Regions from separate parts of the Shewanella sp. SR43-8 genome, predicted to be linked through region 1. Evidence: predicted binding sites of a transcription regulator. Region 1 holds the regulator's gene; each other region holds the start of a gene.
What was found. Region 1 encodes sigma-54, which starts transcription at its own class of promoters, with help from an activator protein. Its sites were predicted from a motif close to GTTGGCACGNNNNTNGNNT; they were not measured.

Region 1 (4,732 bases):
ACCCAAGCTGTTTCGGTGGATTTAACCACTATGATAGGCACCTCACAAGAGATGGTGTACATCAAAGGTAAAGGGTTTATTATTCAAGGTTTAGGTCTACATGCTGACTTGAATTCGCAAAAATTATCGCTACTCAGCCAGGTAGAAGGAACATATGAGCCACATTAATCGCCTCAACACTCACGCCAATGTTATGTTATTTGGCAGCATATTTTGCCTGCTGAGTTTACCTACCATAGCGAAACAAGGTGATCTTCAACAAGAGTTGAAAATTGCCTCAGTAAGCCAGTCTGCTGACATTAAAAATAATCAAATTGTTTTTAATGGTCCTGTTACCGTTACCCAAGGCACTATTAACATTAATGCTGATGAGTTACGGGCGTTTACTCCCGAAAATAGCACCAGTAAAAAACTCATCGCTATAGGTAACCCTGCAACGTTTTCACAAGAGTTAGACGACGGTCAAATTGGTACCGCCAGTGCCAACGAAATAAGCTATGATCTTGCTACCACTACACTGACATTGACAGGTAATGCCAAACTGGATCAATCTGGTAGCCAAGTAACCGGTAACCGTATTAAGTACAACATTAACGCTCAAGAGCTAATTGCTGAAAGTACTGGTACAGGAAAAGATCGCGTTATTACTATTATTCAACCTGAGAATTTCCAAGACGAGACTGCACCAAAGCAAAATCTCCCTGAAATTCCTGTTAAAAAGCAGATCAAACCATGACCCAAATAACCCTAACGGCTGAAAATTTAGCTAAAAGCTATAAAACTCGTCAGGTTGTTAAAGATGTGAGTTTAACCGTTAAAACAGGCCAAATTGTCGGTCTTTTAGGCCCCAATGGTGCAGGTAAAACAACCACGTTTTATATGGTTGTCGGCTTAGTGCAAAGCGATAAAGGTCGGATCTTAATTGATGATGACGACTTAACCGCCGACCCAATGCATCTTAGAGCTCGCAAAGGGATTGGTTACTTGCCGCAAGAAGCCAGTATTTTTCGCAAACTGACCGTATACGACAATATTATGGCCGTATTGCAGACTCGCAAAGAACTCACTAGCGACCAACGGATTGAGCAGGTAGAGCATTTATTAGAAGAATTCCATATCACTCATATTCGCGACAGCCAAGGCATGTCGTTGTCTGGTGGGGAACGTCGTCGAGTAGAGATAGCGCGCGCGCTGGCCGCTAATCCTAAATTTATTTTGCTCGATGAGCCTTTTGCGGGGGTTGACCCTATTTCTGTCATCGACATAAAAAAAATCATTCAACAGCTTAAAAACCGCGGCTTAGGGGTATTAATTACCGATCATAACGTACGTGAAACCTTAGACGTCTGTGAGCGCGCTTATATTGTCAGCCAGGGTAATTTAATTGCCGAAGGCACACCTGATGAGATATTGAGTAATCAACAAGTTCGGGCTGTGTACTTAGGTGAACAATTCAAGCTATAGTTACTTTACTGGCCTTTTAGTCTATCTAACTCATTTCATTGAACGATATCTAAATAGCGTTAAATGTCATTGATGTATGTGACAATCGATTACAGTTTTCGAGATTGTCATTTTTATGGAAATCATCTAGGGATAAGCGGTAAATGAAAGCGTCACTCCAACTCAAAATGGGTCAACACTTAACCATGACCCCTCAATTGCAGCAAGCGATCCGCTTACTGCAATTATCGTCATTGGAGCTACAGCAAGAAATCCAACAAGCATTGGACTCAAACCCATTGCTTGAAATAGAAGATGAGTTTTCTCAAGCAAAAGACTCAGTAAAAGAAAGTCGCGACCAATCGGACACCGACTTTAGTGACAACAGCGTGGTCAATATAGAAAAAGACACCTCAACAGTCGACACAGCAGAATCCATGACCAAAGAAACCATGGACGATTTAGCTATGGATACCACATGGGATGAAGTGTACACCGCCTCTCCAATGTCAGGTTCAGGCAGCGCTAGCATGCGCGATGATGATATGCCATTCCAAGGTGAAACGACTGAAGGCTTATATGAACATTTAGAGTGGCAAAAAAATCTCACGCCATTTTCTGACACTGATCGAGCGATTGCTACCGCGATTATTGATGCCATTGATGAACGCGGCTATTTAACCCAAAGCACTGAAGATATTCTCGAAGCCATGGGTGATGAAAGTGTTGAACTAGATGAAGTTGAAGCGGTATTAAAACGTATTCAACACTTTGATCCCGTAGGTGTTGCCGCACGAGATTTAAGCGAATGTTTATTCATTCAATTAGCCCAATATGCCGACACAACCCCACATATAGACAATGCCCGTCTGCTCATTAAAGACTATTTAGATTTAATTGCTGGGCGCGATTTTAGATTATTGATGCGCAAAACCAAGCTCAAAGAAAACGAGTTGCGTGACGCAATCACCTTAATCCAGTCACTTAACCCTCGCCCGGGCTTGTTAGTCACCGCTATTGATGACGAATATGTTATTCCTGATGTAACCGTACTAAAGAAGAATGGCCGTTGGGTTGTAGAGTTAAACCCAGACAATATGCCTAAAATTGGCGTTAATCAACAATATGCAGCCATGGCTAGAAGCAGTAAAAACTCTGCCGATAGCCAATTTATTCGCGGTCATTTACAAGAAGCTAAATGGTTCATCAAGAGTATCGAAAGCCGCAATGAGACCTTATTGAAAGTCGCCAATTGTATTGTGCAATTTCAGCAAGGTTTCTTTGAATATGGTGAAGAAGCCATGAAACCTATGGTGCTCAATGATATTGCTGAAGCAGTAGAAATGCATGAATCAACTATTTCACGGGTTACCACTCAAAAATATATGCACACACCACGTGGGCTATTTGAATTAAAGTACTTTTTCTCTAGCCATGTCAGCACCGACGATGGCGGAGAATGCTCATCTACCGCTATTCGTGCTTTTATCAAAAAACTGGTTGCAGCAGAAAACCAGCAAAAGCCATTAAGTGACAGCAAAATGGCCCAACTGCTGGCAGATCAGGGGATCAACGTTGCGCGTCGTACGATTGCAAAATACCGCGAAGCGATGCTCATTCCGCCCTCAAACCAACGTAAGAGTTTATAACCTACAAGGCAACGGAGGATTTTTATGCTTATCAATATGACAGGTAGAAATATCGACATTACCGAATCTTTACGTGAATACGTTCAAGGTAAATTTTCAAAGCTTGAACGACACTTCGATCAGATCAATAATGTACACGTTGTGCTCAATGTAGAAAAATTACAACAAAAAGCAGAAGCTAAAATCAACCTTAATGGTGCAGAGATTTTTGCCATGTCAGAAAGCACTGATATGTATGCTGCAATAGACGCCCTGATCGATAAACTCGACCGTCAGGTAATTAAACACAAAGAGAAGTATACAAAACACTAACGATGGAACTTTGTACCATTCTGCAGCCGGAATGCACTACCTGTGCCACACCGGGCAGTAAGAAAAAAGTACTGGAACTCATCAGCAATTTAGTCGCTGCCCAGTACCCACCCCTATCTTCGCAAGAGGTTTTTGAAAGCCTATTAGCGAGAGAGAAAATGGGTAGCACAGGTATAGGAAATGGCATTGCGATACCTCATGGTAGATTAACGACCATAGAACATCCGATCGCAATATTTATTAAATGTGAAGAAGCCATTGCCTTTGATGCAATCGATAAACAGCCCGTGGATATTTTATTTGCTTTGTTAGTACCTGCAGATCAGTGCCAACAGCATTTAAGCACGCTATCAAGCGTGGCTCAAAAATTAAGCGATAAGCAAATATTGAAACAGCTTCGTAAAACTCACGACTCAACAGAACTTTATCGGGTTATTACTGCATGAAACTTGTCATAGTATCGGGACGTTCAGGCTCAGGAAAATCTGTTGCTCTAAGAGTATTAGAAGATCTAGGGTATTATTGTGTTGATAATTTGCCTTTACCACTGATTGGCATATTACTGGCTCAGCTCAAAGGTAATAACGATCTAGTGGCAATTAGTGTTGATGTACGCAACATTGCCGAGCAAGGTAAAGTCCTTCAAGATCAACTTGCCTTACTTGAACATGACACTGAAATTGTTAGCTTCTTTTTGAATTCTAATGATAAAGTGCTACTCAAACGCTATAGCGAAACGCGTCGATTACACCCGTTATCTAAAAATCATATTTCACTGCAAGAAGCGATCATATTAGAAGGCCGTTTACTTGAGCCTATCGCAAAAATTGTTGATCATTATATTGACACCTCTGCCCTGAATATTTACGAATTAAGCGACCAAGTCAGGCAAATCTTGTTAGGTAGTGTCGATAAAGAGTTAGTGATTAACTTTGAGTCTTTTGGCTTTAAACACGGTATGCCAACAGAAGCTGATTTTATGTTTGATGTGCGCTTTTTACCTAATCCGCATTGGGAAATAGCACTACGACCACTCACAGGTTTAGACGAACCGGTACAAGAGTTTTTAGGTCGGCAACCTCTAGTGAATAAGTTTATCTGGCAAATTGAAAACTTATTTGAAACCTGGATGCCGCATTTAGAACGTAATAACCGCAGCTATCTGACTATCGCCATTGGTTGCACCGGTGGCCAGCATCGCTCGGTATATATAGCCGATCAATTAGCAAAAAGGTTTAGACATGGCAGTAAACATACAGTTAATGCTCGCCACAGAGAATTAAATTTAACTGATACTGACAGCTAACTGAGCATAGGATCGCGCCAAT
Region 2 (4,732 bases), on a different contig from region 1:
TTTCTCGTTTGCGTAGCTTGCTGAGGAACCGTGCACCGATGTTTCAGCTACGACAAAATGTTTTCTTGGCACGGTAAATGCATTGGGTTAGTCAAATGTTATTCTTTTGACGGAGCGACCATGTATTCAGCACGAGCGTTAACCCAGACAGACGATTCATACTTTGAATTATCTGCGTCAGCTTCGTCTTTCGCTATCACTGATGCGGAAACACAAACGTCTGCAATTGACGTGAATTCAAATGTACAAAGTCATACCAATCAGGGACGTGTTCACTCAAGCTCATTCATTGCCACAGGCATAGCAACGTCTCTCGTCAGTTCATATTCCAGTAAGGCCGCCAATATGTCGAATCAAATGGCGCATATTCTTCAAGCTATGCCATCTGGCGTGGTGATCATTGATGGTGATGGTGTTGTGACGTTAGCTAATCCGGTTGCAACAGAGCTATTAGGCCGACCTCTACAAGGATTACGTTGGTTTGATATTATTCATCGTGCTTTTGCACCTCAAGATGATGATGGACACGAAGTGTCGCTAAAAAATGGTCGACGGGTAAAGTTGGCTATTACACCGTTAGCCCCAGAACCTGGGCAGTTAATTGTGTTAACTGATCTTACCGAAACCCGTTTACTGCAGAAAAACCTATCTCATTTACAACGATTATCGGCGTTAGGGAAAATGGTGGCCACGTTAGCACATCAGGTACGCACCCCATTATCTGCAGCGCTTCTGTACGCTTCTAATCTTGCTAGTCCTAAATTAACCAATTCTGCACGGTCGAAGTTTCAATCTAAGCTGGTTGACCGACTCAATGAACTCGAGCGTCAAGTAAATGACATGTTACTTATGGCTAGAGGACGCCAAGATGGAATGGCTGAATCTGTTTCAATGGATGAGATAATCAGCCAAGTGATGGCCAGTTGTGAACCGATTGCAGATAAAAAACATTGTCAGCTGGTTGTTGAAGATACTTCACATTCATTGATGCTTGCCAATGCGAATGCGCTCAGTTCTGCGGTAAATAATTTAGTGATGAACAGTATTGAAGCTGGCGCCACAAAAATAAAAGTCAGCGCCAGTGAAACGCCTGATGGTCTATTATTGGATGTTATTGACAATGGCAAAGGGCTTGAACCGTCAATGCAGCAACAAATACTTGAGCCGTTTTTTACAACAAAGAGTCAAGGTACAGGTTTAGGCTTAGCGGTTGTGCAGTCGGTAGTACGAAACCATGGTGGACAGATACAGTTGTCGTGTAAACCCGGTATGGGTTGCCATATTCGTTTGAGCTTTCCGCACATTAACAAAATGAGTGATCAGGAGGTGGCGCGTGGCTGAAGCAAATATTCTATTAGTTGAAGATGATGCTGATTTACGTGAAGCATTGCTTGATACACTGATGCTTGCCCATTACGACTGTGTTGATGTTGGCAGTGCTGAAGAGGCTATATTGGCCTTAAAAGTAAACCACTTTGATATGGTGATTAGCGATGTGCAGATGGATGGCATCGGTGGTATGGGCTTGCTGAGTTATTTACAACAACATCAACCTAAAGTGCCGGTATTATTAATGACCGCATATGCCACGATTAACAGTGCTGTTAGTGCGATGAAATTAGGCGCAGTAGATTATCTTGCTAAGCCTTTTGCACCAGAAGTGTTATTAAATCAGGTATCACGCTATTTGCCTTTAAAACAAAATCACGACAATCCCGTGGTTGCCGATGAGAAAAGTTTAGCATTGTTAGCGCTGGCTCAGCGCGTTGCGGTGTCAGATGCTTCGGTCATGATCATGGGCCCGAGTGGTTCAGGTAAAGAAGTACTGGCACGTTATATTCATCAGCATAGCCAACGTAATGAGCAGCCATTTATTGCGATTAATTGTGCGGCAATACCAGAAAACATGTTAGAAGCCACCTTATTTGGTTATGAAAAAGGTGCATTTACTGGTGCTTATCAAGCTTGTCCAGGCAAGTTCGAACAAGCTCAGGGTGGCACCATATTGCTTGACGAGATTTCTGAGATGGAACTTGGCTTACAAGCAAAGTTATTGCGAGTATTACAAGAGCGCGAAGTAGAGCGTTTAGGTGGCCGTAAAACCATAAAATTAGATGTGAGAGTTCTCGCAACCTCAAACCGCGATTTGAAATCGTTGGCGACGTCTGGCGAATTCAGAGAAGATTTATATTACCGCATTAACGTATTTCCACTGACGTGGCCAGCACTAAACCAACGTCCTGCGGATATTCTTCCGTTAGCACGTCATTTATTGGCGAAGCATGCTAAAGCATTGAATATGACGTCTGTGCCTAAACTTGATGATGCGGCAACTCGACGGTTACTGACTCATCGCTGGCCGGGTAATGTGCGAGAGTTAGACAATGTTATTCAACGCGCCTTGATATTACGAGTAAATGATGACATTGGTGTCAATGATATTATTATCGACTCTGCTGATGTGAAGTTAGTTGCCACAGAATATGCAGAGACAGAGCCGTCTATTGAAGTAGATGGCTTAGGTGACGAATTAAAGGCCCAGGAACATGTGATTATTTTAGAAACCTTGAATCAATGTCAGGGGAGTAGAAAAAAGGTCGCTGAAAAACTCGGTATAAGTGCTCGAACATTACGTTATAAGATGGCCAAAATGCGTGATATGGGCATTCAACTTCCTGCTTAGCGTTATCTGTAATTGGTTAATTAACCTTATGATTTATAGTCTAATTAACTTTGCTTATTTATTGCTAACATCTGTCAAGATGCAAAAAGTAACCTGTCCTATCTAATGGAACGGTTACTTTTTCTCTATTTCCCGCCATTTTATCTACTCATATTATATTTCTTCTAATATTGGCATCTAAATTGCTTTAACTCTTTATTAGTTATTATTGTCGTCAAAAAGTCGACGAAAGGGAGTTACATCATGCAGATTAGCGCAAATCCATTAATGCAAGAAATGCAGTCACTTCGTGGCGAAATAGCCCCTTCGATTGGCTCATCTATTCGACCTAATCTTACTCAGCAAGTGAATAACACTACAGGCGTCGATTTCAGTCAGTTATTGTCTCAGGCTGTGGGCACTGTCAATGAGTTACAACAAAACTCGTCCAATTTAGCCACTCGTTTAGACATGGGCGATACGACGGTTACCCTTTCTGATACGGTTATTGCGCGTGAGAAAGCCGGTGTTGCCTTTGAAGCAACGGTGCAGGTACGTAATAAACTCGTTGAAGCATATAAAGAAATTATGAGTATGCCTGTTTAGCTGCAGATAGCGTTAAGCACTAAATAATATAACTACATTAGATATAGCAGGTACGTATTGTGAGCACAGACATGATGGTAGGTTCAGATTCAACAGTTGATGGCGGCGTCCAGCAAGAGAATAAATCTGGGCTGCTTGGCGGCATCGGTGGTGCAGATATGATGCGCCAAGTGATCATGATTTTGGCACTAGCGATATGCCTAGCGCTCGCTGTGTTTGTGATGATGTGGGCACAAGAGCCAGATTATCGACCACTGGGTAAAATGGAAACAGCTGAGATGATCCAAGTCTTAGATGTGCTTGATAAAAACCAAATCGAGTATCAAATCAACGTCGATGTTGTGAAAGTACCTGAAGATAAATATCAAGAAGTAAAGTTACTGCTTAGCCGTGCGGGGATTCAAAGTAGCACTCAAGCTAACGATTATTTAAGCCAAGACAGTGGTTTTGGTGTTAGCCAACGTATGGAACAAGCGCGCTTAAAACAAAGCCAAGAACAAAACCTAGCCAGAGCTATTGAAGAATTAAAAAGTATTAGCCGTGCTAAAGTTATTTTAGCGTTACCAAAAGAAAATGTTTTTGCCCGCAATGCTTCTAAGCCAAGTGCTACAGTAGTGGTGAGTGTGCGCCGCGGTGGTTTAGGCCAAGAAGAGATTGATGCGATTGTTGATATTGTTGGTTCGGCTGTTCAAGGGTTAGAGCCTTCTCGTGTAACGGTAACTGACTCCAATGGGCGTTTGCTGAATTCAGGTAGCCAAGATGGTACCTCAGCAAGAGCACGTCGTGAGCAAGAGCTCGTGCAGCAACAAGAAGCTGAATACCGTAAAAAAATTGACTCAATTCTAATGCCAATCTTAGGCCCAGAGAACTTTACTTCTCAGGTTGATGTTAATATGAACTTTACTGCAGTAGAGCAAACCGCAAAACGTTTTTCACCAGATTTACCGGCTATTAGAAGTGAAATGACCATTGAACGTAACTCAACGGGTGGAAGTTCTGGTGGTATTCCTGGTGCGCTAAGTAATCAACCGCCGATGGAGTCTGATATTCCGCAAGTTGCAGGTGAAGCGACTGCTTCAACCGTATCTGGCGATTCTTCAAAAGAAGCGACTCGTAATTATGAATTAGATACAACTATCAGCCATACTCGTCAGCAAATTGGTGTGGTACGCCGTGTGAGTGTGTCAGTAGCGATTAACTTTAAACCTGGGCAAGTAGATGAAAATGGCCAGGTCACTCGTGTAGCGAGAACTGAGCAAGAGTTAACTAATATTCGTCGTTTACTCGAGGGCGCTGTTGGGTTTAGTACCCAGCGTGGTGATGCTCTTGAAGTGGTAACCGTTCCCTTTATGGATCAGCTAATTGAAGAGTTACCTGAACCTGATATGTGGGAACAACCATGGTTTTGGCGTGCAATTAAGCTAGCATTAGGTGCGATTGTTATTTTAGTGCTTATCTTGGCTG
Region 3 (4,732 bases), on a different contig from region 1:
GGTGTTCGTGCCATTAATTCGATGTTAACCGTAGGTAAAGGTCAGCGAATGGGGCTGTTTGCTGGCTCTGGGGTAGGTAAAAGTGTGCTTCTAGGCATGATGACCCGAGGTTCTAAAGCCGACATTATTGTGGTGGGATTAGTCGGCGAGCGTGGCCGCGAAGTTAAAGAATTTATTGAAGAAATTTTAGGCAAAGAAGGTCGTGCCCGCTCGGTTGTAGTGGCTGCCCCGGCAGATACTTCGCCATTAATGCGTTTACGAGCCTGTGAAACATCGACTCGTATAGCCGAATATTTTCGTGATTTAGGCTACGATGTTTTATTGTTAATGGACAGCTTGACACGTTATGCCCAAGCGCAACGTGAAGTGGCGCTTGCGGTAGGAGAACCGCCAGCAACCAAAGGCTATCCACCCTCTGTGTTTGCTAAGTTACCCCGTTTAGTTGAGCGCGCCGGTAATGGCGGCGCTGGACAAGGTTCTATTACGGCTTTTTATACTGTATTGACCGAAGGTGATGATCAACAAGATCCGATTGCAGATGCTTCTCGAGCGATTTTAGACGGCCATATCGTGCTATCTCGTCAACTTGCCGATTCGGGTCATTATCCCGCGATTGATGTGGAAGCATCAATTAGCCGTGTTGCGCCAATGGTGATAAGTGGAGAACACTTAGAGGCGATGCGTAAAGTTAAACAGATGTATTCTTTGTATCAGCAAAATCGTGACCTGATTTCAATTGGCGCGTACTCACAAGGCAGTGATCCTCGGATTGATAATGCGATACGTTTACAACCTGCAATGAATGCTTTTTTACGTCAAGGGTTTAAAGAACCTGTCTCATTTGAAGAAAGCCGAGTGATGTTGACTCAAATTGCCGCTCAATGTCAGGGATAACCTAGATGACTCGCACAGACCCATTATTAACGGTATTGAAGCTAGCGACTGCTGCCGAGGAACAAGCGGCATTGCAGCTCAAGTCGGCTCAATTTGAAAAACAAAAACGTCAAGGGCAGCTCGATGCGCTAAACAATTACCGTTTAGATTACATGAAGCAGATGGAAGGGCACACGGGCACGACATTACGTGCTAATCAGTACCATCAGTTTCATCAGTTTATTCGTCAAGTTGATAGCGCTATTACCCAACAAGTGGCAGCGGTTAAAGATGCCGAAAAACAAGTGGGTTACCGTCAAGTTCACTGGCAAGAAAAACAACAAAAACGCAAAGCGGTAGAAATGTTACTCGCTCAGAAAGCCAAAAAGGCTATGGTCGTAGAAACAAAACGTGAACAAAAAATGTCAGATGAGTTTGCTATGCAACAATATTACCGTCAAAAATCAATTAAGTCATAGCCTCCAAATCTATCACTCGTTTTACCGCAGTCCCTTTTGATTGGTTCGCATTCAAACTCTATTTATTCTCTAAACTTTATCAACTAATATTTATTGGCACTTAAATTGCTTAATATAAATTTAAGTTTACATTGGAATAGAAATCGTCAGCGAAGCGACAGTGGAAACCTCATGATGAGGTTTGTAATGACTCTATTGATATTACCTAATATCGACATATGATTCATCGAGGTAATTTGATAGCTGTTTGTTAGACGATAATGACCTAACTTTGTTTGATTGAGTGGAGCTGATTATGCAGCAGATGAGCAATATCTTACTTGGAAATAGCAGTAAATCTGCTGATCTTAGTACAAAAGGAAATATGCAAGGTGTTGAAAATACATCATTCTTGTCTGCTTTTAATCAAGCGAGTGAATCCGAACTTGCTTCGCGGCCTACCCCCAATAGTGCACCTGTATCGTTAGACGCTGAAATGGATCAAGTCGATGCTGCCAATGACCTTGATATATCTACTGAAGAAAATGCTGATGACCATGATTTACCTACTGAAGAAAATGCTGATGTTGAATTGATTTTTGCTCAGCTTAATATGGCTGATGCATTAAATAAACGTCATTCCTCTGGCGGAAATGAATTGCCGCATGTGGATACATTAGATATTGGTTTTGACGCGATATCTTTGATCGACCCTAACAGTAGTATTATTGATGAGCTGAATAGCGATAGTCAGTCAGAGATGGAGGCGTTACTCACTGATGCTATTGATTTACCCGCTGACTCTCTTTCTACCAAAGAAGCTCTTTCTCAGCTTAGCCCTGAAGATATATCCAGCTTAATGGCATTTGCCAATTCATCTGAAAATGATTTACAAGCACTAGACATTAAGGGTTTAAGCGAGTTAATTAATGACTTTAATTTACAAGCGCCTGTTGTTGATGAATCCATTCTAGCGATGGTGTCTGCAGATATAGACAGTAGTGACGATTCCCCAAAAAGTATCCTTAGATCTGAAGAACAAAACCAAATTGATAAATCAATTGCCGCCAGTGTCACCGTTCCAGGCCAAACTGGCTCTGCGGGTCTTAATTCTGCGGTTGTTAAATTAGATCGCACCGGTTTTTTGGAGGCTAGCTCCACTCTTGCATCTTCTTCAGCGATATCTGCCGACCCTAAGACGATTTTAGGTGATAGCACTGGTATTGATGGCAATATTCAATCAGATACTGATAATGCCAAAATACTGGCAAAAGCTGATTTTTCTGTGGTCCTAGATGATTCCCTAGCGACCAAGCGTACATCAGGAGAACTGTCAGCCAATATAAATTCGGCTAACTTGGGTTTAGACGCAGTGAATGATATCGGTGATACCGACACTAAGGCTTTACAAAATCAGAGTAGTTTTACTCCGATACATAAAAGTGATGTACCACAATTTCAGTTATCGTTGAAACCGCAAGGCGATCATGGTGCGCAAATGCAAGAGATGATCCAGCGCTTTTCTCCGGTCATGAAGCAGCAGTTAATTACTATGGTCAGTAATGGTATTCAGCAAGCTGAAATTCGTTTAGATCCGCCGGAACTTGGGCATTTAACCGTTAAAATTCAAATTCATGGTGATCAAACCCAAGTACAGTTTCATGTTGCTCAGTCGCAAACCCGTGATATTGTTGAGCAAGCAATGCCTCGATTACGCGATATGCTTGCCCAAGAAGGATTACAACTAACAGACAGTCAGGTTTCTCAAGGCGACGGGGGACGTGATCAGCAAGGACAATCTGGTGATCATGCCGCTGGAGATACGCAACTGGATGAAATTTCAGCACAAGAGCCTAGCTTGATGACAAATCCATCAAGGAGTTTACATTCTGCTATAGATTATTATGCTTAAGCAGGTAACCTATAGCACTAATATATCTTTTCAAGAATAACGAGTTATTCAGTTAAGTTATAATGTTAATCACAATGTTGATTAGGAACCATAATGCCTGAACAAGAATTAGAGTTAAACGACACACCTAACGCCGGTAAAAAAAACAAGAAACTATTCATCTTTGGTGGCATTGGTTTAGTATTAGTTTTGCTTATTGGCGGCGGATTGTGGTTTTTTATGGGCTCGGACGAGCCTGCCGCTACCGACGTCAGTGGTGATGCATCTGCCGATCCCGCTGCGCCGATAGTCAGTTCTGAAGCAGAGTATGTCGGTATGCCAAGACCTTTTTTATTTAATTTACCAGGCGCTGACCGTGCTCGTTTAGTTGAAATAAAAGTCCAATTAATGGTGCGTGGTGAAAGTAATAGTGTATTGACCCAAAAACATATTCCTTTAATTGAAGATGCGTTATTAACGACCTTTAGTGCTGCTGATGTGCAAAAGCTTAGTACCCAAGCCGGTAAAGACGAGCTGCGCCAGTTAGCCTTGCTCAATGTTCAGAATACGCTGCAACCAATAACAGGAACTAAAGTGGTAGAGAAAGTCCTGTTTACTGGTTTTGTCATGCAATAACTAAAAGCGTTAACTGCTAAGGCGATAATGTGAGTGATTTATTAAGCCAAGATGAGATTGATGCGCTATTACATGGTGTCGATGACGATGATGATGATGACATTGTAGAAGATAGTGCTGATGCACGATCGTATGATTTCTCATCTCAAGATCGTATTGTGCGCGGTCGTATGCCAACGCTTGAAATCGTCAATGAGCGATTTGCTCGGCATTTACGCATCAGTATGTTTAACATGATGCGTCGCGCTGCAGAAGTGTCAATTAATGGCGTACAAATGCTTAAGTTTGGTGAGTATGTACATACGCTATTTGTTCCAACGAGTTTAAATATGGTGCGTTTTAGTCCACTAAAAGGCACAGCGTTAATTACCATGGAAGCAAGACTAGTCTTTATTCTCGTCGACAACTTCTTTGGTGGTGATGGCCGTTTTCATGCCAAAATTGAAGGTCGTGAATTTACTCCAACAGAACGCCGAATAGTCCAGTTACTGCTTAAAATTATTTTTGAAGATTACAAAGAAGCATGGGCGCCGGTAATGGACGTGGAGTTTGAATACCTCGATTCTGAAGTGAACCCTGCCATGGCCAACATTGTCAGTCCAACAGAAGTGGTGGTGATTAACTCATTCCACATCGAAGTCGATGGTGGGGGGGGAGACTTCCACATCACTATGCCGTATTCGATGATTGAACCAATACGTGAATTACTCGATGCCGGTGTTCAAAGTGATAAACAAGATACCGATATGCGCTGGTCGCAAGCATTACGTGATGAGATCATGGACGTGCAAGTTGGTTTTGATGTCAATGTGGTTGAGCATGAAGTGACTTTACGTGATGTGATGGGATTTAAAGCGGGTGATATTATTCCGAT
Region 4 (4,732 bases), on a different contig from region 1:
AGATCTTCGCTTGTGAGGTATCTTTAAATGCATGTAAAAATGCATTTGATATCACGTTATTAATAGCTTGGGAGAGTAGGCTGGAATTAGTGTAAACCTGCAATTGCTCATCAATATTGACTGTTATCTCAACCTTTTGCGGCGAAAATATCATTAAGGTTGAGTCGGTAATATCGCGTAATTGGTGATTAAGATTAAATAGAGTGTATTTTTCTTGGCTTTGTTCTGCCGCAATAGATTTAAACTGCTGGATTAAATAACTGGCACGAGTGATATTACTCACAATTAACTGACTGCTTTTTTGGTATTGCTCTAAAATCCCATTGATTTGTTCTAATGTGGCATGATCGCTATGGATAAGCTCGATCAGATCTTCTACATAAGCCAATTGTGAACTTGCAGCCGTTAGACAAATACCTATCGGGGTATTAATTTCATGGGCGACGCCGGAAACTAATCCTCCTAATGCGGCCATTTTCTCTTTTTCTATCAGCACTTGTTGTGTTCGTTTTAACATTTGCAGTGATTGTTCAAGTTCTCTGGTTTGCTCTTTTACTTGGCGAGCAAGTTCATCTTTATAACTACGCTCTAATAATAGTAAGCGATCTCGATCTTCAACGGCATGCATTAAATCGACTTTTGATTGCTGCAGATCTTGATAAGACCCTCGAATTTGTTGTTGCATTGTATTGACGGCTTCGGCGACTAAACTGAACTCATCACGTTGTGGCTTACGGTTAAAATTTAAGGGCGTAAAGGGGTTGTCTAAGCTAATTTCATCACAATATTGGCTTAATTGGCGCAGATGTTTGGTGACATTGAACCAGACCAAAAACAAAATAAAACCTGCAACGAAGAAGGTTTTGATCGCGTTGGACAGTAAAATCAGTATTGTTTTATTATACAGACGATCATAAATGGCATTGAGATCGGCTTGTACAGTAAGGGTCCCAACAGGAATATTTTCATTGTTGGTATAAATCAACGGAAATTGCTTTTCGATAACGGCCGTTTTCTGATACTCACCAAAATGCCATTCTTGATTACTGTCATCACGGATAGAAATATATTTAATGTCAGGTAATTGGCTTAAACCATAGAGTTGAGTGTTAATTAAGTCTTCGTCTATTACCCAAACACTGGATGCTAATACTTCTAAATTTACCGCTTCTATACTTGAAAATACGCGATCAATTCTATTCACATCCTCCTGATAGTCACTTATGAGCTGATAAGCTGTCGTCACAATCGTAATCAAAGAGCTAAACACCACGATAGACAGTGTTAACTTTCGGGCAATAGGGCTCTGGAGCAATTGTCGTATGAATATCAGCATATTTTCTTCAATGTGATTAATTACCAATGATGAGTGACATATAAAATACGAGCTTACAGCTTGTTGCGCTAGTGTTAATTCCAACTTTCTGAATTTTATTCAAGCATAGCTTGAATGTCCTAATATGGAATTGAAATGGTGTAAATAAAGATAATGTTAGTGATGTTTTTTATGGCATATATTTTGCTTTAAGTCAGTATGATCAAAAATCTGACACTGCGGGTAAGCTATGATGAAAATAAAAGTAGGTTCAATAAAGTTGTTTAATAGCAAACGTTTATTCGTAAGTGCTATGACATGGGTTGTTGTAACATGTACTAGTTTACTGTTTGCGCCTAAAGATTTACTGGCGTTTTTATCGTTAGATCACCTAGTCAATCAATATGGTCAGTTTATTGGCTTAGGATTAATAATGGGAGTCGCGTATTTTTTAAGTCAAATTTTTGCCTTTGTGGTTGATGAGTCTATTGTTTTTTTTCGCCAAAAACGCACAGTAGAAACCATCGAAGCAAAAGTGAAGCTACTCGATCCGGCAGAACGAGCCTTGTTACGCGAATTCTTTTTACAGGGACAGACTATTTTAACCCTGCCGCAAAATGAGCTAGCAGTTAAAAATCTAGTTCATAGCAGTATACTTGAGATGCTTGGAAATGAGCGCCACTATGCGATTCAAGGACCAACGGCAGAATACAAGATATCGATGCCGGCGCGAAATTATTTAAATCGCGATGTATTACGTTTACCAGCAGGTGAGCCGAGTGCTGAGGAAATGACCTATCTAATCAAAACACGTCCACATTTTATTAATGGCTTGGTTCAATCACGCAAGCATGCCGCTTAATTTAATATTTTGTGCAGTATTTGATTGGTATAAATAAAAAAATGGGGGCCATATAGCCCCCAACTTGACATAAAAACACTCCATGTGTTTTATCGCCAATGTATGATTCGCAAGGAAGAATCCATATTGATCATGAAATAATAAGCAGTAAAATACTTAGCCTAGTTAGAGACTCACTTAGTAGGTGCAGACTTCACAATAAACATCCACATTAGATAAGACATTATTCCAAAGGTACAAAAGATTACAGTCATCGATAGTAATCCTATTGCGTTACCAAACATTAAATCTAACCAAAATGCCATGATATTTATCCTCTGGAATGTGAAATCATGATCATCATAAAGTCAAAACTCTGTCGTGATACTGATCTTGATCAATCTTCAGCAGTGATAATGTTATATTTGTGTGAAACTGCTAATTAGCTCACAAAAACCATCAGCCATTGTTATTTGGCACTATGAATGACTTTTGAGCAATTGAGTGTTTTTTATAGAAATAATAGGTAAAGTACTTGCGATTATTAAATGCAAAGGTATAATCGCCAACACTCAATTGTGACAACATAAGTTGATTAATTGAGTGGTTAGTTTTGCAAAGATATTTGCTCATCGCAGATTTTTTTGCAAAGCTAAATATAGTTTACAAGTCTTTGCCTGAGTGATGAAATTGGTATACATGGGGGATTCAAAATCCCCTGCTTCGCGGCGTGTCGGTTCGAGTCCGACCTCAGGTACCATTATTTAAAGCCCTGTTCTTAATCGAACGGGGCTTTTTTTATGCTTATAATTTAAGGTGACAGTGATAAGTTCATCACTTTAATACGTTAGCAAGCCATTGCATTCTTTAGTCGGTAAATTGACATGTTATCTATTTATACACCATTTCCGGTATAAACTGAGTTAAACATTTACTTGTCACTATGTTGCGCAATGCACTCAAATACTAAGCGCTAGAATGGGTAAAATGCACTATACAAACCATTAAAGTAAATTTTTAATCAGAAATACATATGGCATATCTCATATAGATTATATTTGGCTGGCCAAAATGATTGATAGATTGCTCATGATTTTATTTCGAGTACGTGATCGAGCAATGTTGTTAGGCTTTTTAAATAAGAAATTCGTTGGTCAACATTTGCCTCATTTGGGCTTAATGAAATTTTTCCACCAATAAACTTCAGTTGCTTGTAATCACACTGTTGCATGGTTTTTTCTATTTGCTCCATCGTTAATAAAGAGTTTTCTGCAAAGCTGGGAATGTATACGGCTTGTGCTGGAGGCATGTGAGTGTCCTTCCATTGCCCATAAGGGCCGTCTATATCTGAGGTACCAGAAAAGATGATCCCTTTTAACAAGCCGCTGAGATAAGCTTGTTTAGTATGTTGCAAGGGGCCATCGGTATTACGTGTTTCAATAGCTGAACGCCCCCAATTGATACTGATACCAATATCACTATTCAGTTTACTGTTAACGTGCGTAATCGCCGTCATTTCATCTTGTAATAGCATGAAGCCCTTTTCAGCTTCTTGCCCTGCGATATGTGCATCGCAATGTTCAATGACGAGTTTTGCGCCGTACCAGTTCCATGATTGCATGGCTTCAAGCGATGTTTGCAAAGCTTGAATAGATGATTGTGTGTTTTCAGTTATCTTTGGTGCTGTATGTATTTTTAAAAAGCTTACAGCCTCTCTTTTTAAGTGATTGTTTAATTTAAATATAGCTTGCTGTGCTTGTTGGTAAAAAGCCAGTGCAGCTTGTCTACCTGTTTCATTGGTGGAGGCTATGCCAAAATGCGGGTTTTTAGCAATCTGCCTCATCACCCCTGGAATTGATGTAAAAATGAATTGCCAATTCTCATCAATATTCTTAAGAAACCATTCATCATCATAAGGATGCAGCTTTCCCACAAAGGGGTGTTCTAAGCCAATGATATTACTTTGTAATTTTAGCCCCTGGTAGTAACTCGCTTCTAATTCTTGATCCCATTGCTGGGTCGAAGGTGCTGCGGCATACGCACCAATAATATATTCCATTAAATATTAGCCTTAATAAGCAGATTACGCTGTAGGTATACCTATTACACCACTTGAAGTAGTGTAATGCAATCCAGCTTTTGGATTTTTCTGATGAGTTGGATGGTAAATATCTCATTAATATCGAATGAAAATCGTTCATGGCCAAAGCAGAAGTATCTCTATGAACATCTAACAGCAATGTTTACGTAAGATTTTTAAAAAATATATTTTTCTAATCAAGTAACTGGTAAGGGAAGGATTTTAGACATTTAACTGTTGCTCAACTTACTGCTTTTAAAACAGCTTCATCATGCGCCTTAGTTGCTGATAGATTTTTTATTTTGACAAAAATAAATCAAAAGGTATATTGGTATAACAGGTTGATGGTGTACCTGTGATTTATTCTGCCAATAGTAGGGCTACTTTTTAAAAGCCTTGTTGAGTTCGCAAAACACTTTGTATGAAGCAACGTAAAGTCGAGAAGTCATGATAACAACTGTAATTGCCGAACAAGTATTTGATGGAAAAAACATCA

Region 2: a site for sigma-54 is predicted at 2,853-2,871, ahead of fliE (flagellar hook-basal body complex protein FliE). Genes of this name have one in related genera too.
Region 3: a site for sigma-54 is predicted at 1,445-1,463, ahead of H5114_RS00740 (flagellar hook-length control protein FliK). Genes of this name have one in related genera too.
Region 4: a site for sigma-54 is predicted at 1,507-1,525, ahead of H5114_RS15150 (superinfection exclusion B family protein). Genes of this name have one in related genera too.

What each region holds. Positions count from the first base shown of each region.
Region 1 covers NZ_JACJDX010000003.1:207,823-212,554, forward strand. Annotated here, with positions in the region: gene lptC (LPS export ABC transporter periplasmic protein LptC) at 1-168, shown strand, start outside; gene lptA (lipopolysaccharide transport periplasmic protein LptA) at 155-736, shown strand; gene lptB (LPS export ABC transporter ATP-binding protein) at 733-1,464, shown strand; gene H5114_RS05155 (RNA polymerase factor sigma-54) at 1,608-3,092, shown strand; gene hpf (ribosome hibernation promoting factor) at 3,117-3,404, shown strand; gene ptsN (PTS IIA-like nitrogen regulatory protein PtsN) at 3,407-3,850, shown strand; gene rapZ (RNase adapter RapZ) at 3,847-4,710, shown strand; gene H5114_RS05175 (HPr family phosphocarrier protein) at 4,731-4,732, shown strand, end outside.
Region 2 covers NZ_JACJDX010000001.1:189,108-193,839, reverse strand. Annotated here, with positions in the region: gene H5114_RS00780 (HAMP domain-containing sensor histidine kinase) at 121-1,341, shown strand; gene H5114_RS00775 (sigma-54 dependent transcriptional regulator) at 1,334-2,683, shown strand; gene fliE (flagellar hook-basal body complex protein FliE) at 2,927-3,268, shown strand; gene fliF (flagellar basal-body MS-ring/collar protein FliF) at 3,340-4,732, shown strand, end outside.
Region 3 covers NZ_JACJDX010000001.1:181,308-186,039, reverse strand. Annotated here, with positions in the region: gene fliI (flagellar protein export ATPase FliI) at 1-894, shown strand, start outside; gene fliJ (flagellar export protein FliJ) at 900-1,352, shown strand; gene H5114_RS00740 (flagellar hook-length control protein FliK) at 1,648-3,243, shown strand; gene fliL (flagellar basal body-associated protein FliL) at 3,334-3,858, shown strand; gene fliM (flagellar motor switch protein FliM) at 3,888-4,732, shown strand, end outside.
Region 4 covers NZ_JACJDX010000011.1:76,134-80,865, forward strand. Annotated here, with positions in the region: gene H5114_RS15145 (ATP-binding protein) at 1-1,336, opposite strand, end outside; gene H5114_RS15150 (superinfection exclusion B family protein) at 1,566-2,177, shown strand; gene H5114_RS15155 (DUF3149 domain-containing protein) at 2,351-2,482, opposite strand; tRNA gene H5114_RS15160 (tRNA-Leu) at 2,832-2,916, shown strand; gene H5114_RS15165 (DUF4862 family protein) at 3,244-4,215, opposite strand; gene nagA (N-acetylglucosamine-6-phosphate deacetylase) at 4,684-4,732, shown strand, end outside.